Cereibacter sphaeroides 2.4.1: one gene and its partner. The protein of the gene in region 1 interacts with the protein of each later gene in a pairwise test. Links are inferred from orthologs where the notes say so. Each region holds a gene or a part of one and is shown on either strand. Other genes may lie near its edges.

What was found.
Region 2: the proteins of ssb (region 1) and RSP_RS11100 interact in binary tests that used the Escherichia coli proteins (3 or more experiments, as listed by UniProt). The link is inferred for Cereibacter sphaeroides 2.4.1 from one-to-one orthologs.

What each region holds. Positions count from the first base shown.
Region 1 is NC_007493.2:365,960-380,818, reverse strand. The notes cover bases 1-2,723. They hold ssb (single-stranded DNA-binding protein), read left to right. Parts: upstream 1-962; coding sequence 963-1,484; downstream 1,485-2,723. Other genes in these bases: RSP_RS01910 (heavy metal translocating P-type ATPase), read right to left, coding at 1,608-2,723; RSP_RS01920 (lytic transglycosylase domain-containing protein), read right to left, coding at 135-749; serS (serine--tRNA ligase), read left to right, coding at 1-22. Also shown: more of RSP_RS01910, read right to left, coding at 2,724-3,830; RSP_RS01905 (MerR family transcriptional regulator), read left to right, coding at 3,914-4,339; RSP_RS01900 (YnfA family protein), read left to right, coding at 4,339-4,665; RSP_RS01895 (fructose-specific PTS transporter subunit EIIC), read right to left, coding at 4,769-6,514; pfkB (1-phosphofructokinase), read right to left, coding at 6,511-7,497; ptsP (phosphoenolpyruvate--protein phosphotransferase), read right to left, coding at 7,494-10,010; RSP_RS01880 (LacI family DNA-binding transcriptional regulator), read left to right, coding at 10,178-11,182; RSP_RS01875 (response regulator), read left to right, coding at 11,567-11,929; RSP_RS01870 (FUSC family protein), read right to left, coding at 11,957-13,051; RSP_RS01865 (DUF2231 domain-containing protein), read left to right, coding at 13,198-13,653; RSP_RS01860 (PQQ-dependent sugar dehydrogenase), read left to right, coding at 13,646-14,859. UniProt on the Escherichia coli protein: Plays an important role in DNA replication, recombination and repair. Binds to ssDNA and to an array of partner proteins to recruit them to their sites of action during DNA metabolism. Acts as a sliding platform that migrates on DNA via reptation.
Region 2 is NC_007493.2:2,290,118-2,305,234, reverse strand. Bases 5,898-8,878 are described here. They hold RSP_RS11100 (primosomal protein N'), read left to right. Parts: upstream 5,898-6,282; coding sequence 6,283-8,475; downstream 8,476-8,878. Other genes in these bases: msrA (peptide-methionine (S)-S-oxide reductase MsrA), read left to right, coding at 8,697-8,878; fsa (fructose-6-phosphate aldolase), read right to left, coding at 5,898-6,188. Outside these bases: ileS (isoleucine--tRNA ligase), read left to right, coding at 1-683; RSP_RS11140 (DUF3253 domain-containing protein), read left to right, coding at 667-912; RSP_RS11135 (methylated-DNA--[protein]-cysteine S-methyltransferase), read left to right, coding at 909-1,352; RSP_RS11130 (EamA family transporter), read left to right, coding at 1,416-2,252; RSP_RS11125 (CDP-alcohol phosphatidyltransferase family protein), read right to left, coding at 2,260-2,976; RSP_RS11120 (EF-hand domain-containing protein), read right to left, coding at 3,072-3,791; RSP_RS11115 (tyrosine recombinase XerC), read right to left, coding at 3,900-4,820; RSP_RS11110 (DUF484 family protein), read right to left, coding at 4,817-5,506; more of fsa, read right to left, coding at 5,529-5,897; more of msrA, read left to right, coding at 8,879-9,371; RSP_RS11090 (50S ribosomal protein L11 methyltransferase), read left to right, coding at 9,435-10,310; RSP_RS11085 (DUF1127 domain-containing protein), read right to left, coding at 10,662-10,874; crossover junction endodeoxyribonuclease RuvC, read left to right, coding at 11,194-11,700; Holliday junction branch migration protein RuvA, read left to right, coding at 11,697-12,371; zinc metalloprotease HtpX, read left to right, coding at 12,490-13,392; Holliday junction branch migration DNA helicase RuvB, read left to right, coding at 13,457-14,482; RSP_RS11060 (SMR family transporter), read right to left, coding at 14,752-15,093.

The DNA of each region.
Region 1 (14,859 bases):
GGCAGACGGCACGCTGGAATGAATGAGGATCGGGGGCGGCCCGCTGCGGCCGCTTCCGAGGCATGAGGGCAGAGAGCCCTCGGCCGCTTCCGACGCGTGAACGCAGAAAGCTCTCGAGACGGCCGTCGGCGGCGTCAGCCGTTGCCCCAGATGACCTTCACATAGTTCTGCGTCTCGCGGTAGGGCGGGATGCCCGAATGTTTCTCGACCGCCTGCGGCCCGGCATTGTAGGCGGCAAGCGCGAGCTGCCAGGTGCCGAACTTGTTGTACATCATCTTGAGGTACCGCGCCCCGCCCTCGAGATTCTGATGCGGGTCGTTGATGTTCACCCGCAAAAGCTGCGCCGTGCCCGGCATCAGCTGGGCCAGCCCCGTGGCGCCCTTCACCGAGACCGCGCCGGGGTTCCAGCCCGATTCCTGCTGCACGAGCCGGAGATAGAGATCCTCCGGCACGCCATGCTTGCGCGCCGCGGACTTGGCCGATTCGAGGAACTCGCCCTTGTAGCGGCCGTTGTAGCGCGCCGTCGGCAGAGCCGCCGCCAGCTTCTCGACCTTCGGCTTCAGCCGGGTGGAGCTTTCGTACTGCTGCGACAGGCGCCCGTCGAGAAGTCGCGTCTGCGACTTGAAGATTCCCGCCCGGTTCATCGTGGATCGCTGGATCTTCAGCCCATCGGCCAGACCCGCGGTCGGCCCCGAGGCAAGACCCAAGCCCACGACCGCCGCGCCCAATGCACCGATCAATCGCCGCATGAAAACAACCTTCATCTGTCCCGCCCGCACATTACACGGATTGCCGGCAAGTTCGCCACCCTTTTGAACACAACCGGGGCGGGTGAGGCCGGGCGCCGCGCGGGTCCCGGCCCGGTGCGCCCGTCCGGCGTTGCGGGTGCGGCCCGGTCAGTGTAGCCATTCCGTTAACCACATCCGGGGCATCCTTCCCCGGCCACAGGATTCGGAGGAAGCATGGCGGGCTCGGTCAACAAGGTCATCATCATCGGCAATCTCGGCCGCGATCCCGAGGTGCGCAGCTTCCAGAACGGCGGCAAGGTGGTGAACCTCCGCATCGCCACGTCCGAGCAGTGGCGCGACCGCGCCTCGGGCGAGCGGAAGGAGCGCACCGAATGGCACTCGGTCGCCATCTTCGATGAAAACCTGGCGCGGGTGGCCGAGCAGTATCTGCGCAAGGGCTCGACCGTCTATATCGAGGGCCAGCTCGAGACGCGGAAGTGGCAGGACCAGTCGGGTCAGGACCGCTACTCGACCGAGGTCGTGCTGCGCCCGTTCCGCAGCTCGCTGACGATGCTCGGAGGGCGCGGCGAAGGCGCGGGCGCCGGCGGCGGCATGGGCGGTGGCGGCTACGAGGATCGCGGCGGGCCGGACAACTACGACAATTACGGCAGCGGCCCCCGCGGCGGCGCCTCCTCGGGCGGCGCCCCGAGTGGCGGCGGCCGCCGGAACGACCTCGACGACGAGATCCCGTTCTAAGCCCCCCGACCCGACAGGCCCGGACGGATCCGGCGCCGGCCGCGCCACGCTGGGGCCGCCTGGCCTTCGCTGTCCGAGCCCGAAGCCCGGAGCGGCCAGCCGCCGCTCCGAGCACGCCGCGCCTCAGCCCCGCGCCTCGGGATCGAAGCGCAGAAGACGCAGCGCGTTCAGCGTCACCAGCACGGTGGCGCCCGTGTCGGCGAGGATCGCGATCCAGAGCCCGGTGATCCCGAGGACCGAGGTCACGAGGAACACTCCCTTCAACCCCAGCGCCACCGCGATGTTCTGGCGGATGTTGCGCATGGCGGCGCGGGCGAGGCGGATCGTGGCCGGCACATCCGTCACCCGGTCGCGCAGGATCGCCGCATCCGCCGTCTCGAGCGCCACGTCGGTGCCCGAGCCCATGGCCACGCCCACGCTCGCGGCCTTCAGCGCGGGCGCATCGTTGATGCCGTCGCCGATCATCATGACGCCCCCCTGCCCCGCCATCTCGCGGATGGCGGCGAGCTTGTCGTCGGGGCGCATCTGCGCGCGGAAGCCTGTGCCGAGCCGGGCCGCGATGGCCTCGGCGGTGCGGGCATTGTCGCCGGTGAGGATCGTGGCGCTCACGCCCATCCGGCCCAGCTGCCGCACCGCTTCGGCCGCATCCCCACGCGGCTCGTCGCGCAGCGCCAGAAGCCCCAGCGTCCGACCCTCGCGGAAGAGGACCGTGACGGTCTTGCCCTCCGCCTCCAGCGCCTCGGCGCGGGCGCGGGTTCCGGCATCGAGCACGCCCCTTTCGGCCGCGAAGGAGGGACTCGCGACCCAGAGGTCTTCCCCCTCGACACGGGCCTCGGCCCCGCGCCCGGCGAGGCTGCGCGCGGCCTCGGCCGGCAGGTCCGGCGCGCCCGCGGCCTCGGCCCGTGCAAGGATCGCCTGCGCCAGCGGATGGGCCGAGCCACGCTCGACCGCGGCGGCCAGCGCCAGCACCCGGACCTCGGACTCGACGCTCAAGGTCACGACATCCGTCACCTCAGGCCGCCCGCGGGTGAGCGTGCCGGTCTTGTCGAACGCCACCTGCCGCACGGCGGCCGCGGCCTCGATCACCGCGCCGCCCTTCATCAGGAGACCGCGCCGCGCGCCCGAGGCCAAAGCCGAGGCGATGGCCGCCGGCACCGAGATCACCAGAGCGCAGGGGCAGCCGATCAGGAGGAGCGCGAGACCGCGATAGATCCAGGTGGACCAGTCGGCCCCGGCGGCGAGCGGCGGCAGCACGGCCACGGCCACGGCCAGCCCCACGATCAGCGGCATGTACCAGCGGCTGAACCGGTCGATGAACCGCTCGGTCGGGGCACGCGCTTCCTCGGCCTCCTCGACCAGGCGGACGATGCGCGCGATCGTGTTGTCCTTCGCCGCGCGCGTGACGCGGATGCGCAGGGCCGCATCGGTCGCGACCGCACCCGCGAAGACCGCCTCGCCGGGGCCCCGGGTCACGGGGATGCTCTCGCCCGTCACGGGGCTCTCGTCGAGCCCGCCCTGCCCCTCGAGGATCTCGCCGTCGGCCGGGATGCGCTCGCCCGGCCGGACGCGGACGATCTGGCCGGGTTGCAGGCCGGCCGCGGGCACCTCCAGCGTGCGTCCGTCCTGCTCGAGCCGCGCGGTCTCGGGCACGAGGCGCGAGAGGGCGCGGATCCCGTCGCGGGCGCGGCTCGCCGCCACCCCTTCCAGCACCTCGCCCACGGCGAAGAGGAAGATGACCAGCGCTGCCTCCTCCGCCGCGCCAATGAAGAGCGCGCCTGCGGCGGCGACCGTCATCAGCCCCTCGATGGTGAAGGGCTGGCCGAGCCGCAGGGCGGCAAAGGCGCGCCGGGCGATGGGCACGAGCCCGATGAGGCAGGCCAGCGCGAAGGCCACCGGCCCGACCGGCCCGGGCACCAGCGCCTCGACGGTCCAGGCGCAGGCCAGAAGCACCCCGGTCAGCAGGACGAGACGACCCTTCGCGGTTCGGTACCAGGCGCCCGGCTCGGCTGCCTCATGGTCGTGGGAATGGCTGTGCGCGTGCGGCGCGTCTGTCCCGCAGGCGCCGCAGCCGCAGGCCGCTTCGGCCGCCTCGGGCAGGACGAAGGGCTGCGCCTCGGCCCGCGGCGCGATGCCGAAGCCGAGCTTGCGCACCGTGGCCTCGACCGCCTCGGGGCCGCCCTGCCCTTCGTCGAGCGAGAGCTTCAGCCGCTCGGACATGATCGCCACCTCGACGCCGCTCACGCCCGGCAGGCGCCCCACCGCATCGCGGATCCTGCCCGCGCAGGAGGCGCAATCCATCCCCGTCACGCGCCATTCGTGCACCGCTCCACTCGTGTCGTTCGTCATCTCACTCTCCCGCCCGGGGGCGCTTGTCCTCAACGACTCAGGAACCTAATGTCTCTAGCAACTATAGGTTCAAGGGGTTTCTCATGCTCACGATCGGGAAACTGGCAGAGGCGGCCGGCGTGAAGGTGCCGACGATCCGCTATTACGAGCAGATCGGGCTGCTGCCGCCGCCCGAGCGCAGCGCGGGCAACCAGCGGCTCTACGGACACCGGGCGGAGGAGCGTCTGGCCTTCATCCGCCACGCGCGCGATCTGGGCTTCCCGCTCGAGGCGATCCGGGATCTCCTGAGCCTGTCGGACCGGCCCGACCAGTCCTGCGAGGCGGCCGACGCCATCGCGCGGGCGCAACTCTCCGCGGTGCGGGCGCGGATCGGGCGGCTGCGCGCGCTCGAGGCGGAGCTCGAGCGCATGATCGGCCAGTGCGCCCATGGCACGATCGCCGATTGCCGGGTGATCGAAGTGCTGGGCGATCATGCCCACTGCGCGCACGAGCACCGGAAGGAGCCCTGATGGGACTGTCGCTCGCGGCCTATGCGGGGGCGGCGCTGGCCGAGATCGCGGGATGTTTCGCGGTCTGGGCTTGGTGGCGGCTGGGCGCCTCGGCGCTCTGGCTGGTGCCGGGGGCCCTGTCGCTCGGCACCTTCGCCTGGCTTCTGGCGCTGACCCCGGTCGAGGCGGCGGGCCGGTCCTATGCTGTGTACGGCGGGGTCTATGTGGCGGCCTCCCTCCTCTGGCTCTGGGCCGTCGAGGGCGTGCGTCCCGACCGCTGGGACATGGGCGGCGCGGCCCTCGTCCTCGCCGGGGCGGCGGTGATCCTCTGGGCGCCGCGGGGCTGAGGACCGTCCGCGTGCTGGGAATGCGACATGACGGAGCCGGCACCCGGAGGTGCCGGCCCCGAGGTCCGGTCCCGCGTGGGAGGCCGCGGGGCCGGGCGCGCCGTCAGACGGCCGAGGGCACCGCGGCGGGCACCACGATCCGCCGCTTGACCAGCGCCAGCGCGAGAACCGAGACCGCCGTGCCCGCCACGAGGGCGATCCCGAAGCCCGTGAGGTTCGTCACGGCATTGGGGATCGGCAGGACGAAGATCCCGCCGTGCGGCACGCGCTGCGCCACGCCGAGCGCCATGCAGATCGCCCCCGCCACCGCCGAGCCCGCGATAAGGCTCGGGATCACCCGCAGCGGATCGCGCGCCGCGAAGGGGATCGCGCCCTCGGTGACGAAGGCGAGGCCCAGCACGAAGGCCGCATTGCCGGCCTCGCGCTCTTCCGGGGTGAAGCGGGCGGGCAGAAGCCGGCACGCCACCGCGAGCGCGATGGGCGGCACCATGCCCGCGCACATGACGGCCGCCATCGGCTCCAGCACATTGGCCGCGATGAGCGTGGTGGCGAAGGCATAGGCCGCCTTGTTGACGGGCCCGCCCATGTCCACCGCCATCATGCCGCCGAGGAGCAGCCCCAGAAGGGCGGCCGACGTGCCCTGCATCCCCTGCAGGAAGGCGGTGATGGTGGCCAGCAGCCGCGCCGTGGGCTCGCCCACGACATAATACATCAGAAGCCCGGTCAGCGCCGTGCCGAGAAGCGGCAGGATCAGCACGGGCTTCAGCCCCTGCAGGGTCTTCGGCAGCTTGATCGCGCGGTTGAGCCAGAGGACGCCGTAGCCCGCGATGAAGCCCGCGACGATCCCGCCGAGGAAGCCCGCGCCGATGGTGCCCGCGATGACGCCGCCGGTCATGCCGGGGGCGAGGCCGGGCCGGTCGGCGATGGACCAGGCGATGTAGCCCGCCAGCGCCGGCACCATCAGCGTGAAGGCCCCCTTCGCGCCGATCTGGAACAGCGTATGGCCGAGCGTGCCGGCATACTGGTCCTCATAGACGTAGATCCCGCCCAGAGCGAAGGCGATGGCGATGAGAAGCCCGCCCGCCACCACGAAGGGCAGCATGAAGGAGACGCCCGTCATCAGGTGCTTGTAGACGCCGACCTTCTTGGCCTCGGGCTGCGCGGCCTCGGAGGAGGCCGATCCGGCCTGCATCCGCGCCTCGGCCTGCGCCTTGCGGATCAGGCCCGCGCCGTCGGTGATCGCGGGCTTGGTGGGCGAGAGGAACAGGCGCTTGCCGCCGAAACGCCCGAGATCCACCTGCTTGTCGGCCGCGATGATGACGAGATCGGCCGCCGCAATCTCGGCCGCGGTCAGTTCGTCCTGCGCGCCGACAGAGCCCTGGGTCTCGACCCGGATCTGGTGACCCTGCGCGCTGGCGCCCTCGACGAGCCCCTCGGCCGCCATGAAGGTATGGGCGATGCCGGTGGGGCAGGAGGTGATGGCCACGATCTTCAGCGCGCCCTCGGCCGCGGCAGGATCCGCGGCCGGAGCCGCGGCGGCGCCGGATCCGGTGCGGGCCAGCACGCCCGGCGCATCTTCCAGCACCTCGGCCAACGTCGCATGGATCGTGGGGCGGCCGGCGAAGCGGGCCTCGTCGGCCGCGGCTCCGCCGGGCTCGGTCACGAGCAGCACCTGACTTGCGCCGCTCACCGCCTCGGGCGGCAGCGCGTCGGTCACGGTCTCCTGCGTGCGCAGCTCGACCGCGATGGCGCGGCCCAGCCCCTGCGCGGCCTTGCGCAAGGCCTCGCGCGCGAGGGCCGCATGGGGCCCGAAGCTCCCCGTCGAAATGACGGCGACGATGCCTGTCATGTCCTCTCTCCCTGATCGGCCGTCCGGCCCGCGGCGCGGATCCAGTCCGCCGCCGCCATCCTCTCCACGCGCGCCTCGAGGGCGCGCACCTGATCCACGCCCGGCAGATGCGGGCCGGGGTTCTGCAGCTTGGCCGCGGCGAAGGCCGTGGCCCGCGCGGCGGTGGCGCGAAGCGGCAGCCCCTCGACCAGCGCCGAGGCGAGGCCCGCCACCATCGCATCCCCCGCTCCGACCGTGCTGCCGCGCGACAGCTGCACCGGGCGCGCCACGACCGCCCCGTCCGACGAGACGAAGAGCGCGCCTTCGGTGCCGAGCGAGACCACGACGAGCGCGATCCCGCGGGCCGCGAGCGCCGCGGCGGCCGCGGCCAGATCGGCCCGGTCGGCGAGACTGCGCCCGACCCAGCCCTCGAGCTCGTGCCGGTTGGGCTTGATCGCATCCGGTAGGACGGGGGCCGCCAGCACCTCGGCCAGCGGGGCGCCCGAGACGTCGCAGAGCACCCGCGCGCCGCGCTCCTGCACCCGGGCGGCAAGCCGCGCGGTGGCCGAGGCCGGAAGGCCCGCGGGCTGGCTGCCCGAGATTACCACGAGTTCGCCCGCCGCGACCGAGCCCAGCCCCTCGGCCAGCGCCGCAAGATGGCCCTCGTCCGCCGGAAAGCCGGGCAGGTTCAGGTCGGTGGTGCGCCCGTCCTCTTCGAGGATCTTGACGTTGGTGCGCGTCTCGCCGGCCACCCGCAGCATCCGGTCGGCGATCGATTTCTGCGCAAAGAGCGCCTCGAAGGGCGCGGCATTCGCCCGCCCCAGAAGACCGTGGGCCGCGACCGAGACGCCCCAGTCGGCCAGCACCGAGGCCACATTGATCCCCTTGCCGCCCGGATCGTGGCGCACGGCCGTCGCGCGGTTGACCTCGCCCACCGCCAGATGCGGCAGGCTCACCGTCTGGTCGATGGCCGGGTTGAGCGTGACGGTATGGACGCGGCTCATGGGGCCTCCGCGGCGAGGGCCCGCACGGCTTCGGCGTCGGAACAGGCCAGCGCGTGTTCGGCCAGAGCCCTGAGCCCCGCCCGGTCGGACTGGCGCAGACGCTCCTTCACCGCGGGAATGTCGCGCGGGGTCATCGAAAGCTCGTCCACCCCGAGGCCCGCAAGCAGCGCCGCGCCGAACGGATCGCCCGCGATGCCGCCGCAGACCCCCACCCAGCGGCCATGGACCGCCGCGCCCTTCACCGTCAGATCGATGAGCCGCAGGACGGCCGGATGCAGGCTGTCCGCCTCGGGGGCGAGCTCCGGGTTCTGCCGGTCGATGGCCAGCGCATATTGGGTAAGATCGTTGGTCCCGATCGAGAAGAAGTCCGCGTGGGCGGCGAATTCCGCCGCAAGAAGCGCCGCGGAGGGCACCTCGACCATGATGCCCAGCGGCACGACCGGCGCGTCCAGCTCCTGCCGGATCCGCTCGCAGGTGGCGCGCAGCTCCAGAAGCTCGCCGAGCGAGGTGACCATCGGGAACATGACCGAGATCTGCGCCCCGCCGGCCGCCGCGCGATAGAGCGCGCGCAGCTGCGGCACCAGCAGGTCGGGCCGGCGCAGCAGGAGCCGCGCGCCGCGCACGCCGAGGAACGGGTTCTCCTCGCGCGGGAGGTCGAGATGGGCCACCTGCTTGTCGCCGCCGATGTCGAGCGCGCGGATCACCAGCGGCCGCCCCTCGAGCGCGCGCGCCATCGCCGCATAGGCTTCGGCCTGCTCGTCCTCGGTCGGGCTCTCGCTGCGTTCGAGGAACAGGAACTCGGTCCGCATCAGACCCACGCCCTCGGCACCCTGCCCCAGCGCGAAGGCTGCCTGCTCGGCGAGGTTGATGTTGGCGCCGATGTCGATCCGGTGCCCGTCGCGCGTGGTGGCGGGCAGCGCCCGCGTCTCGGCCGCCCGGGCGCGGCGTGCCTCTTCCGCCGCGATCCAGTCGCGGGCCGAGGCGAGGTCGGCTTCCGACGGATCGAGATAGAGCCGCCCGCCATGGCCATCGACGATGGCGCACGCGCCATCTTCCAGCCGCTCGACCACCGCTCCCGTGCCCACGACCGCGGGCAGGCCCAGCGTCCGGGCGAGGATCGCCGTGTGCGAGGTGGGACCGCCCAGCGCCGTCACGAGGCCCGCAACTTTCGCGGGGTCCAGTCCCGCCGCATCCGAGGGCGAGATATCCTCGGCCACGAGGATCGTGTCCTCGGGCAGGTCGGCCAGCCGCGACCGGGCAAAGCGCGGGTCGATATGGGCAAGCACCCGCTGGCCCACGTCGCGCAGGTCGGCCGCGCGGGCAGCCAGCACCGGGTTGCGCAGGGCCGAGAGCCGCGCCGCCATGTCCTCATAGGCGCGATGCCAGGACCAGGCGAGGCCGTGCCCGTCCACCAGCCATTGCGAGGCGAGCGTGATGAGATCGGGATCGGCCAGCAGCCCCGCCTGCGCCCGGAAGATGGCCGCATCCGATTCTCCCAGCCGCCGCGCGGTATCGTCGGCGAGGCTGTGGAGCTGTTCCGCCGTCTGGCCCAAGGCCGCATGAAGCAGATCGGCCGCCCGGGCCAGCTCCACCGGCTCGTCGGGGATCTCCATCCCGTCGGTGGCGATCCGGGTGATGCGCCCGATGGCCAGACCCGGCGCGGCCGGCACGCCCTCGATGGCGCGCGGAGACGAGGGCGGCACCCAGCCGCCGGCCGCGGCGGTCGCGCGGCGCTTCTCCTCGGCGCGGGCCGCGTCGGCCTTCTCCCGGGCGCTGAGCCCGGTCATCGTGACCTTCAGCGTGGCGAGCGCCTCGGCCGCGCCCTGCCCTTCGGCCGAAACGGTGATCGCATCGCCCGACTTCAGCCCAAGGCTCAGAAGCGAAATCATGTTGCGCGCATCCGCCGTCTCGGCGCCGTGCCGGATGCGGATGCGGCAGGGGAAGCGGCGCGCCGCCTCGGCCCATTCGGTGGCGGGCCGGGCATGGAGCCCGGTCGGGTAATCCAGCACCCAGTCGAAGGACTGCGCGAAATCGCCCGCAGGCTCGGCAGTGGCCGCAGCGCCCGCGGCCACTCCGTTCAGCGCGTCGGACAGCGCCTGCCGGTCGTCCGTCGCGGCGAGGACGGCCAGCCGGTCCTCGTCCTGCAGAAGCCGGGTCAGCCGGCGGAGGATCTCGATATGGCCGTCCGACCGGGCGGCGATGGCCACCACGAGCCGCGCCCGCTCGCCCGCGTTCCATTCCACGCCGTCGCGCACCTGAAGCACAGCGATGGCATCCTTCTGGATCAGGTCGCGGTCCTCGACCGTGCCGTGCGGAATCGCGATCCCCTTGCCGAGATAGGTGTTCGACACCGCTTCGCGCCGCAGCATGCTGGCCTCGAAGCCGGGCCGCACGCAGCCCGCCGCCACGAGCGCCGCCGCCGCCTGAGCGATGGCCTCTTCCTTGGACGACGCGCGCGCGTCCAGTTGGATCAGTTCGCGCGGGATCTCTCCCTGCCTGGTCAATGACGTCACCGACTCCTCCCCAGATCGCCTATGGATTCATCATAGCGGAATGTGGAAACGTTTCCACCAAGAATTTTCCTGTCTTTGGTGTCTTGGCGGTGGAACGGGCTGAAGCCTTGTCAAACGGCCCCGTCCGGCGCATTGTCGAGCGGGATTGGCAGTGGAAACGATTGCGGATGACCGTCAGCATCAAGGATGTCGCCCGGGCGGCAGGGGTCGCTCCCTCCACGGTCTCGCGGGCTCTGGGCAAGGGCCCCGTCAGCGCCGAGGTCCGCGCGCAGGTCGAGGCGGCGGTGCGCGCCACCGGCTACCAGCCCAATCTCTCGGCCCGCCGGCTGCGCTCGCAGGTGCCCGCCACCGTGGGTCTGGTGCTGGCCGACATCCGCAATCCCTTCTTCACGCGCCTGAGCTTCGGCGTCGAGGATGCGGCCTACCGGGCAGGGCTGCGGGTGTTCCTGTGCAACACGGACGAGGATCCCGCCCGCGAGGCGATGCATCTGGAGATGATGGCCGGCGAACGTGTCAGCGGGCTGATCCTCGCGCCCACGCGCGAGCTTCGGCCCGAGGCGCTGCGACGGCTGCAGATGCCCGTGGTGCTGGTCGACCGCGATCCCGAGGGCGCGGGCTGCGACGCGGTCACGCTCGACAACGAGGGCGCGATGCGCACGCTCGTCGATCATGTGGTGGCCAGCGGGCGGCAGCGGATCGCGGGCCTCTTCGGGGCGAACTCCTTCACCGGCGAGGCCCGTGCCCGGGGCTTCGTCGCCGCTCTGGCGCGGCACGGGCTGGCTGCCCTCGTCCATCGCGCCCCGCCCAATGCGGTGGCGGGCTACGCGGCGCTGGCCGACTGGCTCGAGGCCGAACGCCCCGAGGCGCTGATCGTCAGCAACGGCCTCTTTCTCGAGGCGGCGGTGCGCTTCTGTCACGACCGCGGCCTCGTCATCCCGCGCGATCTGGCGGTGGCCGGGGTCGACGACGATCCCTGGACCGGCATCGTCAATCCCGGGCTGACGGTGCTGCGCCAGCCCGCCGAAACCATGGGCCGCGAGGCGTTGACGCTGCTCCTCGCGCGGCTCGAGATGCCGGACCGGCCGCGGCGAAAGCTGGTGCTCGAGAGCGAGCTCGTCCCGCGCGATTCGACGGCCCCTCGGCTTCTGTCGCGCGACGAACCGGCCGCCTGAGCCGCCATCCGGAGCGAGCCGCCGGAGGCCCCGCTGCGCGGCCCGCGCACAGCTCTGGCCGCCCGGCCTGAACTCGACGTCCGGAAGACCGGCCCCCTTTCCGCCACGGCAGGGCGGAACAGGAGTGCGGGACCGATGTTGCGAGAGCGACCGCCACCCCCGAGGCCGCCATGGAACCCAGGGACGCCCGCCTCTTCGTGCTCCTGCTCGTCGCGCTGAGCGCAACCTCGGCCGGCATCATCGTCAACCTCTGGCCCTACTGACCCGCTCCCGATCCGCCTCCGTCGAGCACGCCCCCTGAGACAGACGGTCACGGTCCTGCGCTGGAACAGCGGGCGCACTGCCGGGTTCTTCCTGAAAAGGGAGGCAGGAATGAATACCGGCATGACTGGCAGAGCTCTCTCTGGCCGTTCGGTGCTGGTCGTGGAGGACGATTTCTTTCTGGCCCACGACCTTGCCGCCATTCTGGAGGCGGAGGGCGCCGAGGTGCTGGGTCCGGCCGGAACCTTGACCGAGGCGCTGGATCTCGCCAGCAGCAGCGCCTGCGATGCAGCCGTTCTGGACGTGAACCTCCGCCACCTGACCGTGCAGCCGGTGATCGAGGTGCTCGAGCGGCGGGGCGTGCCGCTCGTGCTTCTGACCGGCGCGAGCCCCGAGACGCTGCCGCCCGATATGCGGGCGCTTCCGCTCATGATGAAACCGGTGGAGGCCGCGGCTCTGGTGGCCCATCTGGCCGCCTGCGGCTGACCGCGCCGGCGTCGGCGCAGCTTCCGTTCAGGCCGCGCGCACCTTGTCGGGTGCCTCGCACTCCGGCTCGATCACCCGCATGAGCGCCATCAGGGACCGCTCCATCTCATCGAGGGCGAAGCTCAGAGCCTGCAGCGCCTGCTCCTGCGCAGGCGCGATGTCGCGCCCCTCCGCCGCGGCGGCGAGGGTCAGCTCGCGCGCCTCGGCCAGCACGCGCATCAGTTCCGTGGGGTCGGTCGGCGTCGCGCGGCCGGGTCCCGCGGCGATCGAGGCGCTCTCAAGCACCCGGCATGCTTCCGTCTGGACGGCGGCCAGCACCGGCCGCACCCGCTCGACCGTTCTGTCGGGCAGCCGCGCACGGCCCGAGATCACGCCGCGGTCGAGGATCACCAGCGCATACCAGAGGGCTTCCACCGCATCGGCCGCTTCGCGCAGCCCCGCGCCGCTGCGCACCTGCGGCGTGAAATGCGTTTCCGCGATCCGGTCGTAGAGTGCGAAGAGATGCCCCCGGAACCTCTGGTGGAGGAAGTAGCGGTTGCGCCTGTCATCGGTCGTGACGCCCTTGTGGATCAACCCGAGAAACTCCCGGCAGTCGTCCATCGCCTCGCGCAGCGACAGGACGGCGCGATTGCGCCCGAACTCGGGCCAGACGAGGAAGCTCGCCGCGGTGCCGAAGATCGTGCCGAGCACGACGGCTCCGGACAGGGCAAGGGCGCTGCGGCCGTCGGGGCTCGGGTCGAGCGCCACGATGGCGGCCATCACCGCGGCATAGGTCAGGCCCGGCCAGATGGCGGCGAGACTGTTCGACAGGACCGCCGCCAGCAGCAGGGCCGGGAGGCTGGAGCCGCCGAGCAGGCCCGTCACCGCAAGCCCGAGCCCCGCCCCGAGCGCGGTGCCCGCGATCCGGGAGATCCCGGCGCCGAGCGTGGCATCGACGCTGGTCCCGATGGTGAAGAGCGCCGCGATCACCGCCCAGGATTCCAGATCCGGCGCGAGAGGCCGCATCAGGAGATGCACGGCGAGCGTTGCCACCGCTGTCTGCACCGCCACGCGCAGCGCATGGCGGCGGCTGGACATGATCCGGTAGGCGGCAAACTGGAACACGATCCTCTCCTTCGGCACGACCGGCGGCGGTAACCCGAACCCGGGGTCCGCGGTTCGCGCACAATCGCGCGACGAGCCCGCCCGGAGGCCGCCGGGCGCCCTGCGGCCGGGAACCCTCGGCCGGCTGGGCAGTATCTGCTTCGGATCAACCAAAGGAGAGCGAGATGCCGCAAGCCCCTGCCCCTTCGGTCGCTGCCATCGGCGGACGGCCCCTCCATGCGATGCTCGTGCCCTTCCCCATTGCCTGCCTGACCCTCACGCTGGGCGCGGACCTCGCCTACTGGGCCACGGGAAACCTGATGTGGCAGCATTTCGCGGAATGGCTCCTCCTGATCGCCGTGGTCACCGGGGCCGTCGCGGCGTTGCTCGGGGCGATCGATCTGCTCGTGCGCCGTCCGCTGCGGCGGCTGCGCATCGGCTGGATCCACGGGCTCGGCAATCTCGTGGCGCTGGGGCTTGCCGTGGTGAACAGCTTCGTTCATGCGCGCGACGGCTGGACCGGTGTCGTGCCGTGGGGGATCGTGCTTTCGGCGGCGACGGTGGCCGTCATGGCGGTGACCGTCTGGCTCGGCCTCTCGATGGTCTTCCGCCATGGTGCGGGGGTGGCCCGTCATGACTAGGATCCGTCTCCTCCCGCTCGCGCTCCTTGTGGCGGCTCCCGCCTTCGCGGCCGACGGTTTCGACGTCAGCACCCAGATCGGGCCGGATCCGGTTCTGCCCGCGCCCGAGATGTCCCTGTTGCCCGACCTGACGGTGGCCGAAGTGGTGGGCTGGCAGGAGGGCGAGACGCCGACCGTGCCCGAGGGCCTGAGCATCGCCGCCTATGCGACCGGCCTCGCCAATCCCCGCACCGTCCACACCCTGCCCAACGGCGACGTGCTGGTGGTGCAGTCGCGCGGCCCGGCGGGAGAGCCCGTCTCGCGGCCGAAGGATCTCATCCGCGGCTGGATCATGGCGATGGCCCATGGCGGCGGCGGCGACCAGCCGCCGAGCAACCGCATCACGCTTCTGCGCGACGCCGACCGCGACGGCACGGTGGACGAGCGTCATGATCTGCTCACCGACCTGAACTCGCCCTTCGGCGTGGCCTGGATCGACGACCGGCTCTATGTGGCGGCGACCGATGCGATCCTCGTCTATCCCTACACGCTCGGACAGACCGAGATCGTGGCCAAGCCCGAGGTGCTGACGCCGCTGCCGGGCGGCCCGATCAACCACCACTGGACCAAGGATCTCGCGCTCAGCCCGGACGGGGCGAGCCTCTTCGTCTCGGTCGGCTCGAACTCGAACATCGTCGAGAACGGGATCGAGGCCGAGAAGGGCCGCGCGGCCATCTGGCAGGTGGATCGCGAGACCGGCGCGGCCCGCGTCTATGCCTCGGGCCTGCGCAACCCCAACGGGCTCACCTTCCACCCCGAGACGGGGAGCCTCTGGACCGTGGTCAACGAACGCGACGAGCTCGGGCCGAACCTCGTGCCCGACTACATGACCTCGGTGCAGGAGGGCGCCTTCTACGGCTGGCCGTGGAGCTACTACGGCCAGCATGTCGATCCGCGCGTCCATCCCGAGCGTCCCGATATGGTTCAGGCGGCCATCCCGCCCGACTATGCGCTGTCGAGCCATGTGGCGGCGCTGGGGCTCACCTTCTCCTACGGCTCGGCGCTGCCCGAGGCCTGGCGGAGCGGCGCCTTCGTGGGCGAGCACGGCAGCTGGAACCGCGATGCCTTCAACGGCTACAAGGTGGTCTATGTGCCCTTCGTCGACGGCCGCCCCGCCGAAACGGCGCAGGACGTGGTGACGGGCTTCCTCGACGGTGACCGCGCCCA
Region 2 (15,117 bases), 1.9 Mb from region 1 along the record:
AGGTGCGGCGCGGCTATGCGGCCTACGACTTCCAGGGCGTGTTCCAGAAGCTCTTCACCTTCTGCACCAGCGATCTCTCGGCCTTCTACTTCGACATCCGCAAGGATGCGCTCTACTGCGACGCGCCCTCGAGCCTCCGACGCCGCGCGGCGCGCACGGTGATGGATCTGCTGTTCCACCGGCTGACCACCTGGTTCGCGCCGATCCTCGTCTTCACGATGGAGGATGTGTGGCTCTCGCGCTTCCCCGGCGCGGACAGCTCGATCCATCTGCAGGACATGCCGGAGACGCCCGCGGACTGGCGCGACGAGCCGCTCGCCGCCAAATGGGCGACGCTGCGGCAGGTGCGGCGCGTGGTGACGGCCGCGCTCGAGGTGCAGCGCACGGCGAAGGTGATCGGGGCCAGCCTCGAGGCGGCGCCCGTCGTCCATGTGCGCGAGCCCGACGTGCTCTCGGCGCTGAAGTCGGTCGATTTCGCCGAGGTCTGCATCACCTCCGATCTGGCGCTGACCGGCGATCCGATGCCGTCCGAGGCCTTCCGCCTGCCGGAAGTGCAGGGGGTGGGCGTCGTGTTCGAGCGCGCCGAGGGCGCCAAATGCGAACGCTGCTGGCAATATCTGCCGGACGTGGGCACGCACAAGCACCCCGGCACCTGCGCCCGGTGCAATGACGCGCTCGGATGAGCGGGTGCGCGCGATCCTGATGGATCTCGCGCAGGCGCGGGGCAGGGGCGCGAGCTTCTGCCCCTCCGAGGCCGCGCGCCGCATGGGCCCCGACTGGCGCGCCCACATGGAGGAGGTGCGCCGCGTGGCGGATCTCTGCGTGGCCGAGGGCAGGCTCGTCATGAGCCAGAAGGGCCGTCCCGTCGATCCCGCGACCGTGCGCGGGCCGGTGCGGCTGTCCCTGCGGTGAAGGGCGCGGTCCTCACGCCGGTCGGCCGGGTCGTGCTGATCGAGGAGGACGGCACGCTCGTCCGCCTCTCCTGGAGCGACGAGGAAGCGGAGGGCGAGAGCCCGCTTCTCGCCGAGGCCGCGGCCCAGATCGCGGCCTATTTCGACCGCCGCCTGACCCGGTTCGAGCTGCCGCTGGCCCTGGGCTCCGGCCGGGCCGCGCTCTTTCACAAGGCGCTTCTCGCGATCCCCTTCGGCGAGACCCGCCGCTACGGCGAGCTTGCCCGCGGTCTCGGCATTCCGCCGCAGGCGGTGGGGCGGGCCTGCGGGCAGAACCCGCTGCCGATCCTCGTGCCCTGCCACCGGGTGCTGGGCGCGACCGGCCTCGGCGGCTTCTCGGCGCCGGGCGGGATCGAGACCAAGATCGCGCTCCTGCGCCACGAGGGCGCGCTTCTGATCTGAGCCGCCCTTGCGGAAGCGCCGCCGCCCGGCTAGCGGTGGAGGGTCCTGTGGCAGGCGGTGCGGATGAGCCTCTTTGTCCTTCTGGCGGTGCTCGGCGCGGCCTTCCTACATGCGAGCTGGAACGCGATCATCAAGGTCGGGACCTCGAAGGTCGCGGCCATGGTGATCCTGTCGGTGGCCGAGGTGCCCATCGGGCTCGCCATCGCGCTGACCCGGCCCTGGCCCGCGGCAGAGGTCTGGCCCTGGGTGCTCGCGGCGGGCTGCTGCCATTTCGCCTACAAGTCCTTCCTGACCTTCGCCTACGAACATGGCGACCTGAGCCGCGTCTATCCGATCGCGCGGGGGGCGGCGCCGATGGCGGTGGCGCTGGTGGGCGCCTTCGCGCTGTCCGACGCTGTGACCGCGGGGCAATATGCCGGGATCGCGGTGCTCGGCGCGGGCATCCTCCTGATGGCGCGCGGGGTCTTCACCTCGGGCGAGGAGCGCAGGCTTCTGCCCTTTGCGCTGGGCTCGGCGGCGGCCACGGCCTGCTACACGATGATCGACGGGCTGGGCGCGCGGGTCTCGGGCGACGCGGTGGCCTATGTGGCCTGGGTGTTCGTGGCCGACGGGCTCATCTTCGGCACCGGCATGGTTGCCTGGAAGGGGACGGCGCTCCTGCGCGCCGATGCCCGGGCCTGGGCTTCCGGCACGGCCGCCTGCGCCGCCTCCTACGGGGCCTATGCGATCTCGATCTGGGCCATGACGGTCGCCCCCATCGCGGTGGTCGCGGCGCTGCGCGAGACCTCGATCCTCTTTGCCGTGCTGATCGGATGGCTCGTCTTCGGCGAGCGGATGACGCGGGACAAGGCCATGGCCTCGGCGCTGATCGTGGCGGGCGTGATGCTCACCCGGCTCTGAGGGCGGCTCAGGCCCTCTCGCGGGGCGGCAGGATCTGCTGGGCGACGCCCGCCAGCACGAGGTAGATCGAGGTCACGACAAGGCCCCAGTGCGCCCAGCTCTGTTCGTTGAACTCGACCCAGGCGGCCCAGGCGGCAAAGAAGACCCAGGCCGAGGCCACCGGCAGCGAGATCATGCGCCAGCGGGCGGTCCGCACCGGATGGATGAACTTGAGGTTGGTGAACATCGCGGCGGTCAGCGCGAGGACGATGCCGAGGATGGTCCATTCCCCGGGCGAAATCGCGAAGAGCACGAGCACGACCATGTTCCAGCAGGCCGGGAAGCCCGCGAAGGAATAATCCTTCGTCTTCATGCGCGTATCGACGAAATAGATCGCCGATCCGTAGACGATGACGATGATGACGAGCCAGCCGGTCCAGCCGGTCAGAAGCCCCGACTTGAAGAGCGCATAGGCCGGGATGAAGACATAGGTGAGATAGTCGATGATGAGATCGAGCTGCACGCCGTCGTAGGTGGGCCAGTTCCGCTTCACGTCGTAGCGCCGGGCCAGCGGCCCGTCGACCCCATCGACGAGGAGCGCCACGACGAGCCAGAGGAACATCAGGCTCCATTTTCCCTCGACCGCCGCCAGCATGGCCAGCATCGAGAGCACGGCGCCCGTGGCAGTCAACAGGTGGACGAACAGGGCTTTGAGGCGTGCATTCATCTGCCCGTCATGCCGCATCCCGCGCCCTGAGGCAAGTCAGGCCGACGGTCGCAGCAGCCGTTCCGGCTCTCGATCGGACCCCGGTGCGGCGCGCCGTCAGGCGCAGGGGAGCGTCAGGCCAGTTCGCGCAGCCGTTCGAGGAAGCGTCGGGTGCGCGTCGCATCCTCACGTTCATCCGGGGCCTTGCCGGGACGCGCGAAACTGTCGAGCAGCAGCTGGCGGAAGATCTCCATCGCCACGGCCCGCTCCGCCTGACGGTCGTTCGTGGCCGGGTCGGGGGCGGCCGCGGCGACGGTCTCCGCCTGACGGTCGGCCGCTTCCTCGGCCTTCTGCGGCGTCGGGCCGATCTGGGCGGCCTCGATCTCGGCGGAGGAGAGCGCCCCGTCGCCATCCTTGTCCGCCCGGGCGATCAGCACCGCGAGCCCACCGGTCTTCGCGGGCGGCGGAGGGGGCGGCGCCACAGCGGCCTGAGCGGCGATCATCTCGTCGGCGCTGATCACCCCGTCGCCGTCCTGATCGGCCAGGGCCACGAGGGGGTTGCTGGAGGGGGCATCCTCCGCCTCGCCACCGCTCTCCATGGTCAGAAGCGCGTCGAGCTCGGCCGCGCTGAGCGATCCGTCGCCATCGGTGTCGCCGGCCTCGACCAGCGCCAGAAAGAGGGACCGGCCGTCTGTCCGCAGGGGAGTGCCGCGCACGGGGTCCGGCGGCGGAATGGCGGGAGCGGGCGGGGCGGTGCCCCCGCCGGCCGGGCCCGGCTGCCAGGGCAGGGCCTGCCGCAGGGCCGCAATCACCGCGGACGACCGGGCCGTTCCGGAAAGCGCAATCACGGTCATGGCTGCCTCCTGTCTAAAGGATCACGAAGCCACATTATGTGAAACTGGTGCACCATTCCTTTACCCGGACATGGAAAGTGCCGCGACTTGAAGCGAATCCTCCGGCCTTCAGGCGCGGGGATGGGCTTTCGCATAGACTTCCATCAGCCGGGCCCCGTCCACGGCGGTATAGACCTGCGTCGTCGAGAGCGAGGCATGGCCCAGCAGCTCCTGGATCGAGCGCAGGTCGCCGCCCGCGTTCAGCAGATGGGTGGCGAAGGAATGGCGCAGCGCGTGGGGCGTGGCGGTGGGCGGCAGACCGAGGGTCGCGCGCGCCCGCTCCATCGTGCGGGCGACGAGGCGCGGATTGAGCGGGCCGCCGCGGGCCCCGCGGAAGAGCACACCGGAGGCGAGGTCGAACGGGCAGAGCGCGGCGTAGCGCGCCACCGCCGCGCGCGCGACGGGGAGGGAGGGCACCAGCCGCTCCTTGTCGCCCTTGCCCGTGATGCGCAGCACCTCGGGCAGGGGATGGGCGGTGCCGGGCAGTCCCAGCGCCTCGGAGATCCGCAGCCCGCAGCCGTAGAGCAGCGTCACCACGGCGAGGTCGCGGGCGCGGATCCAGTCTTCGGCGGCGTCCTCGGCCACGGTGGACAGAAGCGCCTTCGCATCCGCCTCCGACAGAGGCCGCGGCAGCTTGCGGCGGAACTTGGGGCCGCGGGCCGAGAGGACGGCGGTCGCGTCGACGCCCTCGCGCTCGGCCAGCCAGCCGGTGAACTGGCGCACCGCCGACAGCGACCGGGCGAGCGAGCGGGCGCCGAGGCCGCGGGCCCGCTCATGCGCCATCCAGGCGCGCAGGTCGGCATGGGGCACCGAGGCCAGCCTCTTCAGCCCGTAGCCTTCGCCCAGATGCCCGGCGAGGAAGGCGAGCCACCCCGTCACATCGGCGGTATAGGCGCGGATCGTATGGGCCGAGGCGCCTTCGATCGCGCGCTGATGCGTGAGCCACGCCTCGAGCGCGTCGCGCGCCGCGGGCGGGATCGCGAGGCTCATGAGAGCCAGCGGCGCATCGTCCGCTCGAACACGGCCGCGAAGAAGGCGAGAAGGTCCGTGCCCTGCGTGGGCTTGAAATGCTCGGGATCCTCGGAGCCCATGACGAGCATCCCCGGCAGCCGGCCGCGCCCGAAATCGAGCCGCATGAGCGCCTCGGAGGCGATGCGGGGGGAGAGCTCGCCGTAGAGCGCGGTCCCGGGCAGCGCGCGCCGCAGCGTGACCGTGCGCAGCGGCACGTTGCGCCCGCCCGCCACATAGTCGGCGACGAAGCCCGGCTCGACCACCTGAAGCACGCCGCCCAGCCGGTCGATGGCGGGATCGGCCTCGCGCTGCGGGCTTTCCAGCACCAGCCGGATGCTCTCGACCCGCAGCGTCTGGGCGACCTCGGTCGAGAGGTTCAGCAGGAACTCCTCGAAGCCGAACGGATCCAGCATCTGCAGGATCGCCCGGTGGATGAGGTTGGTGCCGGCGAGGTTCTCGTAAGCCGCGGCGATGACCGAGCGATGGGTGTCCTCGAGCCGGTCGAGCCGGCCCTCCAGACGCTCCATCGCGATGCCGCGCAGGTCGATCACGTTGGCCCCCATCGCGCGCTCGTTCGCCGCGATCAGGGCCTTCATCAGGTCGCGATCCTCGAGGATCACCTCGGGGCTCGCGAGGATCTTGTCGCGCAGGTCCTGTTCGATCATGCCGTCCTCGCCGGTCAGAGGCTCACTTCAGAAGGATCGACTGACCGGTCTTGGCCCAGTCGGCGTTGAACATGTCGAGGCCCTTGTCGGTCAGCACATGGTTGGCCAGCGCCTTGATGACGGCGGGCGGGGCGGTGATGACGTCGGCCCCGATCCGGGCGCAGTCCGCGACATGGTTCGGCGTGCGCACCGAGGCGGCCAGAACCTCGGTCTTGAAGTCGTAATTGTCATAGACCTGACGGATGTCGGCGATCAGCTCCATCCCGTCGAGGTTGATGTCGTCGAGCCGGCCGATGAAGGGCGAGATGAAGGTGGCGCCCGCCTTGGCCGCCAGAAGCGCCTGGTTGACCGAGAAGCAGAGCGTGACATTGACCATGCGGCCCTCGTCCGAGAGCACCTTGCAGGCGCGCAGCCCGTCCCAGGTCAGCGGCACCTTGACCGCGATGTTCGGGGCGATCTCGGCCAGATGGCGGCCTTCCTCGATCATGTCCTCGGCCTTCGCGGCCACGACCTCGGCCGAGACGGGGCCCGAGACGAGGTTGCAGATCTCCTTCGTCACCTCGAGGATGTTGCGGCCCGACTTCAGGATCAGCGACGGGTTCGTCGTGACGCCATCCACCATGCCGAGGGCGTTGAGTTCGGCAATCGCCGCGACGTCGGCGGAGTCGACGAAGAATTTCATGGGGATCTTCCTTGGCTCGGGGTTCCGCGGGGGTGTCGCCCCCGCCGTCTGCGGTGTAATAGCGCATCGGGGCGCAAGGGAAAAGGGAAGCCGCGTGACAGGTCGCTTCGCAGAGGGCGCACGGGTGGGCGTTCTGACCACCGAGCCGCTGGGCCGCGTGCTCGATTATCGCGCGCCCGAAGGGGGCTGCGATTTGGGCGACTATGTGGTCGTGCCGCTCGGGCCGCGCCGGGTGATGGGGGTGGTCTGGGGGCCGGGCGAGGGCGGCTTCGATGCGGCGAAGCTCCGCGGGATCGAGCGGGTGCTCGACGCGGCGCCCATGCGCGAGGAGATGCGGCTCTTTCTGGCGCGGGCGGCCGACTACACCCTGACCCCTTTGCCCGCGATGCTGCGGCTCGCGAGCCGCGCGCCGGGTCTGGGCGAGCCGCCGGCGGTGCGGCGCGTCTACCGCGCCTCCGGCCACGAGCCCGCGCGCCTGACCGAGCCGCGCCAGCGGGTGCTCGACGCGCTGGCCGCCTATGGCGGAGCGCCGGTGACGCTCGCTGAGCTGTCGGCCGAAGCGGGGGTGACGGGCTCGGTGGTGAAAGGGCTGGTCAAGGCGGGCGCGATCCTCGAGGAGGAGGCGCCGCGCGACCTGCCCTATCCGCCGCTCGATCCCGGTGCCGCGCCCGTGCGGCTCGAGGGCGATCAGGTGGCGGCAGCCGAGGCTCTTGTCGCGGCGGTGGCGGCCGACAGCTACAGCACGACGCTTCTGAAGGGCGTGACCGGCTCGGGCAAGACCGAGGTCTATCTCGAGGCGGTGGCCGAGTGCCTGCGCCGCGGCCGGCAGGCGCTCGTGCTCCTGCCCGAGATCGCGCTCACCTCGGAATTCCTCGCCCGCGTCGAGGCCCGTTTCGGCGCGCGACCCGCCGAATGGCACTCGGGCGTGACCGCGACCGAGCGGCGGCGGCTCTGGCGGATGGTGTCCGAGGGGCAGGCGCAGTTCGTGGCGGGGGCCCGGTCGGCCCTGTTCCTGCCCTTCCGCGACCTCGGCCTCGTCGTCGTCGACGAGGAGCACGACACCTCCTACAAGCAGGAGGAGGGCGCGCTCTACAATGCGCGTGACATGGCGGTGCTGCGCGCCTCGATCTGCGGCTGCCCGGCGGTGCTGGCCTCGGCCACGCCCTCGCTCGAAAGCTGGGTGAATGCCGCGCAGGGCCGCTATGCGCGTCTCGACCTCGGTGCCCGCTTCGGCGCGGCCGAGCTGCCCGAGATGCATGCGATCGACCTGCGCCCCGAGAAGCTGCCCGCGAACCGCTGGATCTCGGAGGCTCTGGCCCGATCGGTCGAGGCCCGGATCGCGCGGGGCGAGCAGTCGCTCCTGTTCCTGAACCGCCGCGGCTATGCGCCGGTCACGATCTGCCGCGCCTGCGGCCACCAGATCGGCTGCGACCATTGCGATGCGCGGATGGTCGAGCACCGCTTCCAGAAGCGCCTCGTCTGCCACCAGTGCGGCGCGACGAAGCCCATGCCCGAGGCCTGCCCCTCCTGCGGGGTCGAGGGGCGGATGGCGCCGGTGGGACCCGGGGTCGAGCGGCTGGCCGAGGAGGTGGCCGAGCGCTTTCCGCAGGCGCGGGTGGCGGTGCTGTCCTCGGACCTCTTCGGCTCGGCGCGGGCGGTGAAGGAGCAGATCGCGGCCATCGCCGAGGGCGGGGCCGACATCATCATCGGCACGCAGATCGTGGCCAAGGGGCACAACTTCCCGCTCCTGACGCTGGTGGGCGTGATCGATGCGGATCTGGGTCTGCAGGGATCGGACCTGAGGGCTGCCGAGCGCACCTTCCAGCTGGTGCGGCAGGTGGCAGGGCGCGCCGGGCGCTCGGCGAGCCGGCGGGGCGTGGCGCTCGTGCAGACCTGCCAGCCCGAACACCCCGTGATCCGGGCGATCCTCGGCGGCGACGAGGAAGCCTTCTGGAGGGCCGAGGCCGAGGAGCGGCGCGTGGCGGGGATGCCGCCCTACGGGCGCCTTGCGGGCATCATCCTGTCCTCGCCCGATGTGGCGCAGGTCTTCGAGACGGGCGCGGAGCTTGCCCGGGCCGACGGCCCCCTGCGCCGGATCGGGGCGCAGGTCTTCGGCCCCGCGCCCGCGCCCATCGCCCGGGTGCGGGGCCGCCACCGGGTGCGCCTGCTGGTCAAGGCGGGGAAGGGCGCGCCGCTGCAGGCCGCGCTCGCGGAATGGATCGCGCAGGTGAAGCTGCCCGCGAACCTGCGACTCGCGGTGGACATCGATCCGCAGAGCTTCCTCTGACGGCGGCCGCCCCCCGTGCCGGAGGGGGCCTTCCCATCCGACGGCGCGCTGCCCCCCTGCACCGGAAGGAGGCCTGCTGCGTCCAATGGAGAAGCGCGCGTGCCCCTTTCGCGCTCCGATGGCGCGAGCGTGATCGTGCAGGGCCTCCGGTGCCGTCAGCGTGACTCGCACCGGCAGGCGGCCCTCCCTATATTCGTCCCCTGTCAACCGGAGGCCGCACCATGTTCCTGCTCAACCGTAAGAAGTCCGAGATGGTCTCTGCCGCCGAGGCGCTGCCCGGCCGGCCTGATCCGATTCCCACGGCCGAGACACATTTCCTGTCGGGCCTGCCGCTGAAATCGCCGGTGCCTGCGGGCATGGCCGAGGCGGTGTTCGGCATGGGTTGCTTCTGGGGGGTCGAGCGCAAGTTCTGGCAGGTGCCGGAAGGGGTCTGGCTCACCATGGTGGGCTATGCCGGCGGCTACACGCCGAACCCGACCTACGAGGAAGTCTGCTCGGGCCGCACCGGCCATACCGAGGCCGTCCGCGTGATCTACGACCCGTCCGTCGTCTCCTATGCCATGCTGCTCAAGCTCTTCTGGGAGAACCACGATCCCACGCAGGGGATGCGGCAGGGCAACGACAGCGGCACGCAGTACCGCTCGGCCATCTACACCTACGGGCCCGAACAGGCCGAGGCCGCCCGGGCCTCCGCCACCGCCTATCAGGGCGCGCTGAGCGCGGCCGGCCGGGGCCGGATCACAACCGAGATCCTTCCCGCGCCGCCCTTCTACTTCGCCGAAGCCTATCACCAGCAATATCTGGCCAAAAACCCGGCCGGCTACTGCGGCGTGGGCGGCACCGGGGTGTCCTGCCCGATCGGAACCGGGGTCGGCGCCGCGTCGCCCGCACGCTGAGCGGCGCTTGACGCGGGGCGGGGGCGGGGATAGGCCCGCCCCGACCGCACCGGAGGCTGCCCCATGCCCACCTATTCCGCCCTGACCACGCTCGAAGGCGAGGAGGCCGCCGAGGCCCTTGCCGACGCCCTCGAGCGGATGGAGCCCGAGCCGACCGGCGTGGGCGTGTTCGAGATCGAGGACGGCTCGGGTCTCTGGGAGGTGGGCGCCTACTTCCTCGAACAGCCCTCCGAGGCGGTGCTCGAGCTTCTGGCGACGGCCTTCGGCGCAAAGCCCTTTGCCCTGTCGGAACTGCCCGAGATCGACTGGGTGGCCAAGGTCCGCCGCGAGCTCTCGCCGGTCGAGGCCGGGCGCTTCTTCGTCTACGGCAGCCACGATGCGGACAAGGTGCCGGACGGCCGGATCGCGCTTCAGATCGAGGCGACCGTGGCCTTCGGCACCGGCCATCACGGCACGACGCTGGGTTGCCTCCGCGCCCTCGACCGGCTGGTGGAGGCGGGCTTCGTGCCTGCGAAAGTGGCCGATGTGGGCTGCGGCACGGCGGTTCTCGCCATGGCGGCCGCGCGCGTCTTCCCCGAGGCGCAGGTGCTGGCCTCCGACATCGACGAGGTGGCCGTCGAGGTCGCGGAAGCAAATGTCGCGATCAACGGGCTCGACGGGCGGGTCGCCTGCCTCGAGGCCGCGGGCTTCGATCATCCCGACATCGCCGCGGCCGCGCCGTTCGATCTCGTCTTCGCCAACATCCTGAAAGGCCCGCTGATCGAGCTCGCGCCCGCCATGGCCGCCCATGTGGCGCCGGGCGGCGGGCTGGCCATCCTGTCGGGACTGCTCGTGGTGCAGGCCGACTCGATCACCGAGGCCTATCTCGCCCAAGGATTCGAACTCGCCCAGCGAGAGGATCTCGGCGAATGGTGCTGCCTCGTGATGCGCCGTCCCTGAGCATCGGCGCGGCCCGGGCAAGCGCGCGGATCCCGGGCGCGCCCGGCGCGTGAAAATCCACGGCGCCGCCGATGGTGTGGCGCAGGCTTCCTGCTTTCACGGGACGTTGTCCGCTTTCTGCCGCGCTCGGCGGCCATGCCGCCTTCGGCCGGAAACGGCGGTGTCGGTGTGGGCTTCGGCGGGGCAGCCTGCTCCTGCGCCCCGATCCGGCGGCCGGCCTCGTGGCGCGGCTGCACGAGGGGCTTCTCCCCGGGCGCCGATCGCTCTCAGGCAAAGGAAAAGGCCGCGTCCCGGTGGGGAGCGGCCTTTGGCAGATGGTCCGGGAGAGAGCGTCCCGTCCTCTGCGGGCCCTCAGCGGCGGAGCGCGCAGATGTCATCGATATCGCCGCGGCAGAGACCGATGTCGTCGAGCTCGCGATCGCTGAGCTTCGACAGCGCCGCGCGGGTGGCGCGGGCGTCGTTCCAGGCCACGACGGTGGCGAGGAGGTCGCTCATGCGCTGCACGAAGTGGAAGGTGGAGATGGCGCCGAAGGGCGCCGGGCGGGTCGTCTCGAAGGCGGCCATGGCGTCTGTCCTTTTTTCAAACTGCTGAAGATCACAGCATCGCTGCGTCTGAACAGGCAAATAAGCCGGCGGCTTGATGTCGGCAATTGGTTCCGGAGCAATGCCGCATTGCAGAAAACGCAAGGCTCCAATTCATGAAAATGTCTTGTATCCCGGGCGCTTGGTCGGAACGGCCCCGTCGTCGTATCACGCGGAAGAAGTGTCGTTTTTCGACCATGGCTGCGGCTTTCGCGCCGTGGCGCCGTGCGGGACGCGGAAGGTGCTGGCAGGTGTTCCCGCTTCGTGCTAGCCCTTGCGGCAACGCGAAGCAGGGGGCGACATGAGGGTTCTGGGCATCGACCCCGGTCTGCGGAACATGGGATGGGGGGTGATCGACGTGTCGGGCACGCGTCTGGCTCATGTCGCAAACGGAATCTGCCACTCCGATTCGGGCGATCTGGCGCATCGGCTTCTGTCGCTGCACGGCCAGCTGACCGATGTGCTGGCGCGCTTTCAGCCCGACACGGCGGCCGTCGAGCATACGTTCGTCAACAAGGACGGTGTGGCGACGCTGAAACTCGGGCAAGCGCGGGGGATCGCGCTCCTCGTTCCGGCGCAGGCGGGGCTGGCGGTCGGCGAATATGCCCCGAACGCGGTGAAGAAGACCGTGGTCGGCGTGGGCCATGCCGCCAAGGAGCAGATCCAGCACATGGTGCGGCTGCATCTGCCGGGCGTTCACCTTGCAGGTCCCGACGCGGCCGACGCGCTCGCGGTCGCGATCTGCCATGCGCACCATGTGCAGTCCTCCGGCCGGCTCGAGGCCGCACTGGCGAGGGCCGCGCGATGATCGGCAAGGTGGCGGGGATCCTCGACTTCCGCGGCCCGGATCATGTGCTGATCGACGTCCGCGGCGTGGGCTACATCGTCTATGTCTCGGACCGGACGCTGGCCTCGATGCCGGGTCTGGGCGAGGGGGTCGCTCTCTATACCGAGCTCGTGGTGCGCGAGGATCTGCTGCAGCTCTTCGGCTTCCCCACGATGATCGAGAAGGAATGGCATCGGCTGCTGATGACGGTGCAGGGCGTGGGGGCCAAGGCCGGCATGGCGATCCTCGGCGCCCTCGGGGCGGAAGGGACCGCGCGGGCGATCACGCTCGGCGATGCGCGCTCGATCCAGGCCGCGCCAGGGATCGGGCCCAAGATCGCGCAGCGGGTGGTGCTGGAGCTGAAGAGCAAGGCGCCTGCGCTGATGGCAATGGGCGGCGGCACGGCGGCGCTGGCGCCCTCCGAGCCCCCGGAGCCCGAGCCCGGCACGTCGTCCGGCAGCCGCCGCAAGACCCGCGCGCCCGAGCCGCCGCGGCCCAGCCACACGGCCGACGCGCTCTCGGCCCTCGCCAATCTCGGCTACCAGCCGACCGATGCGGCGCAGGCCGTCGCGCAGGCCGCAGGCGAGAGCCCGGACGCCGATACGGCCGCGCTGATCCGGGCCGCCCTGAAGCTGCTCGCGCCGAAGTCATAACCCGATCCCGCCCCCGCCCGCGGCTGCCGGGCAGGGAACCGCGAGGGCCCCGCCGATCTTGCTGGAGAGGCTCCGCGGGGCCATATCTGCAACGGTTTCCGGTGAGGGAGAAGCATCCATGGGATACGTTCGCACAGGCATCCTGATGGCGGTCATGACGGCGCTGTTCCTCGGCGTCGGGGCGCTCATCGGCGGGCAGAGCGGCGCGATCATCGCGCTCGTGATCGCCGCGGGCATGAACCTCTTCACCTTCTGGAATTCGGACCGGGCCGTGCTCTCGATGCATGGCGCGCATGAGGTGGACCCGCGCGCGGCCCCGGATCTCTACAACATGGTCCGGGGGCTGGCCGACCGGGCCGGGATGCCGATGCCGAAGCTCTATCTGATCGAGACCGACCAGCCCAACGCCTTCGCCACCGGGCGCAACCCCGAGAATGCTGCGGTGGCGGTCACGCGGGGCCTTCTGCGGGCGCTGACCCCGGAAGAGGTGGCGGGCGTGGTGGCGCACGAGCTCGCCCATATCCGGAACCGCGACACGCTGCTGATGACCGTGACCGCGACCTTCGCCGGCGCGATCTCGATGCTCGCCAACTTCGCCTTCTTCTTCGGCGGCAGCTCGAACGAGGAGGGCGAGCGGCCGATGGGCCTCGTGGGCACGCTCGCGCTGATGTTCCTCGCGCCGCTGGCGGCGGGTCTCGTGCAGATGGCGATCTCGCGGTCGCGCGAATATGAGGCGGACCGGATCGGCGCCGAGATCTGCGGCCGTCCGCTCTGGCTCGCCTCGGCGCTGGGCAAGATCGAGGGGCTCGCGCAGCGCATCGACAATGTCCGGGCCGAGCGTAACCCCGCGACGGCGCACATGTTCATCGTGAACCCGCTTCATGCGATGGGCCACGACCGGCTGTTCGCGACCCACCCGAACACCGCCAACCGGATCGCGGCGCTCCGCGCCATGGCCGAGGGCGCGCCGCAGGCCTCGCGCATTCCCCGCGTGGCCGCGCGCCGCGGTCCGTGGAGCTGATGGCGCTTCCTGCTTGCATCCGCCGGCCCGTTCGAGGAATGTTCCGGCAAATCCGAGCGAGCGCATGACAAGTTCCGATCCGACCCTTCGCCCCGAGCGGCTGCCCGAAGACATGGACCGCGCGCTGCGCCCGCAGTCGCTCGAGGAATTCGTGGGGCAGGCCGAGGCGCGCGCCAATCTGCGCGTCTTCATCGAGAGCGCCCGGATGCGCGGCGAAGCGATGGATCACACGCTCTTCCACGGCCCGCCGGGCCTCGGCAAGACCACGCTCGCGCAGATCATGGCGCGCGAGCTGGGGGTGGGATTCCGCATGACCTCGGGCCCGGTGCTGGCCAAGCCGGGCGACCTCGCCGCGATCCTCACCAACCTTGAGCCGCGCGACGTGCTCTTCATCGACGAGATCCACCGGCTCTCGCCCGTGGTCGAGGAGGTGCTCTATCCCGCGCTCGAGGATTTCGCGCTGGATCTCGTGATCGGCGAGGGGCCGGCGGCGCGGACGGTGCGGATCGACCTGCAGCCCTTCACGCTGGTGGGGGCCACGACGCGGCTAGGCCTGCTGACCACGCCCCTGCGCGACAGGTTCGGCATTCCCACGCGGCTCCAGTTCTACACCGAGGACGAGCTCGACCTGATCGTGGCGCGGGGCGCGCGCATGATGGGCGTGGACAGCGACCCCGAGGGCACGCGCGAGATCGCCCGCCGCGCGCGCGGCACGCCGCGGATCGCGGGTCGCCTCTTGCGCCGGGTGGTCGATTTCGCGCTGGTCGAGGGGGACGGGCGGCTCACGCAGGCGATCGCCGACCGCGCGCTGACCCGGCTCGGGGTGGACCATCTGGGGCTCGACCTCGGCGACCGGCGCTATATCGGCCTCATCGCCGAGAATTACGGCGGCGGGCCGGTGGGCATCGAGACCATCGCCGCCGCCCTGTCCGAAAGCCGCGACGCGGTCGAGGAGGTGATCGAGCCCTATCTGCTGCAGCAGGGCCTGATCCAGCGCACGCCTCGCGGCCGGATGCTGGCGCACAAGGCCTGGCGTCACATGGGGATCGAGCCGCCGAAGGGGCCGGGGCAGTCGGATCTCTTCGGCTGAGGCAGAGGGCCCTGGCGGTGGCCTGCGGTGACGCACCCGAGAGGCGGGCTTTGCCCGGATCGGGCGCGACGTCGGTTTCGCCCGCCCCGCATTGCCCCTCGCCCGGGCTTCAAATCGACGCAAATGGGGCTACCGGCCTCAGACGGCATGACTGACGCAGGCGTCGCCCCGGGCAAGCGGTTCTGCCTCGTGGCAAGCCCGCGGGGCCTCGCCGCGGCCGCGCGCAGGCGCCTCGCGTCGTTCGCCTCATGCGGCCGGCACGGGCTCGGCTAGTGCGGGATGGTCTTGGAAAAGAGGTTCACCACCAGCACGCCCAAGAGGATCAGGCCGAGGCCGAGGATCGCCGGCAGGTCCAGCCGCTCGCCATAGACGATCCAGCCGATGGCCGCGATGAAGACGATGCCGAGCCCCGACCAGACCGCATAGACGATGCCCGTGGGCATCACCTTCAGCGTGACCGAGAGGCAGCCGAAGGCGATCGCATAGCCCACCACGGTGACGACGCTGGGCCAGAGCCGGGTGAACCCGTCCGAGCGCGCGAGCGCCGTGGTGGCCACGACTTCGGCAAGGATCGCAAGGACGAGGAAGGCGTAGGTGGTCGCAAGCGGCATGGGTCTCTCCGATCAGGCCGCCAT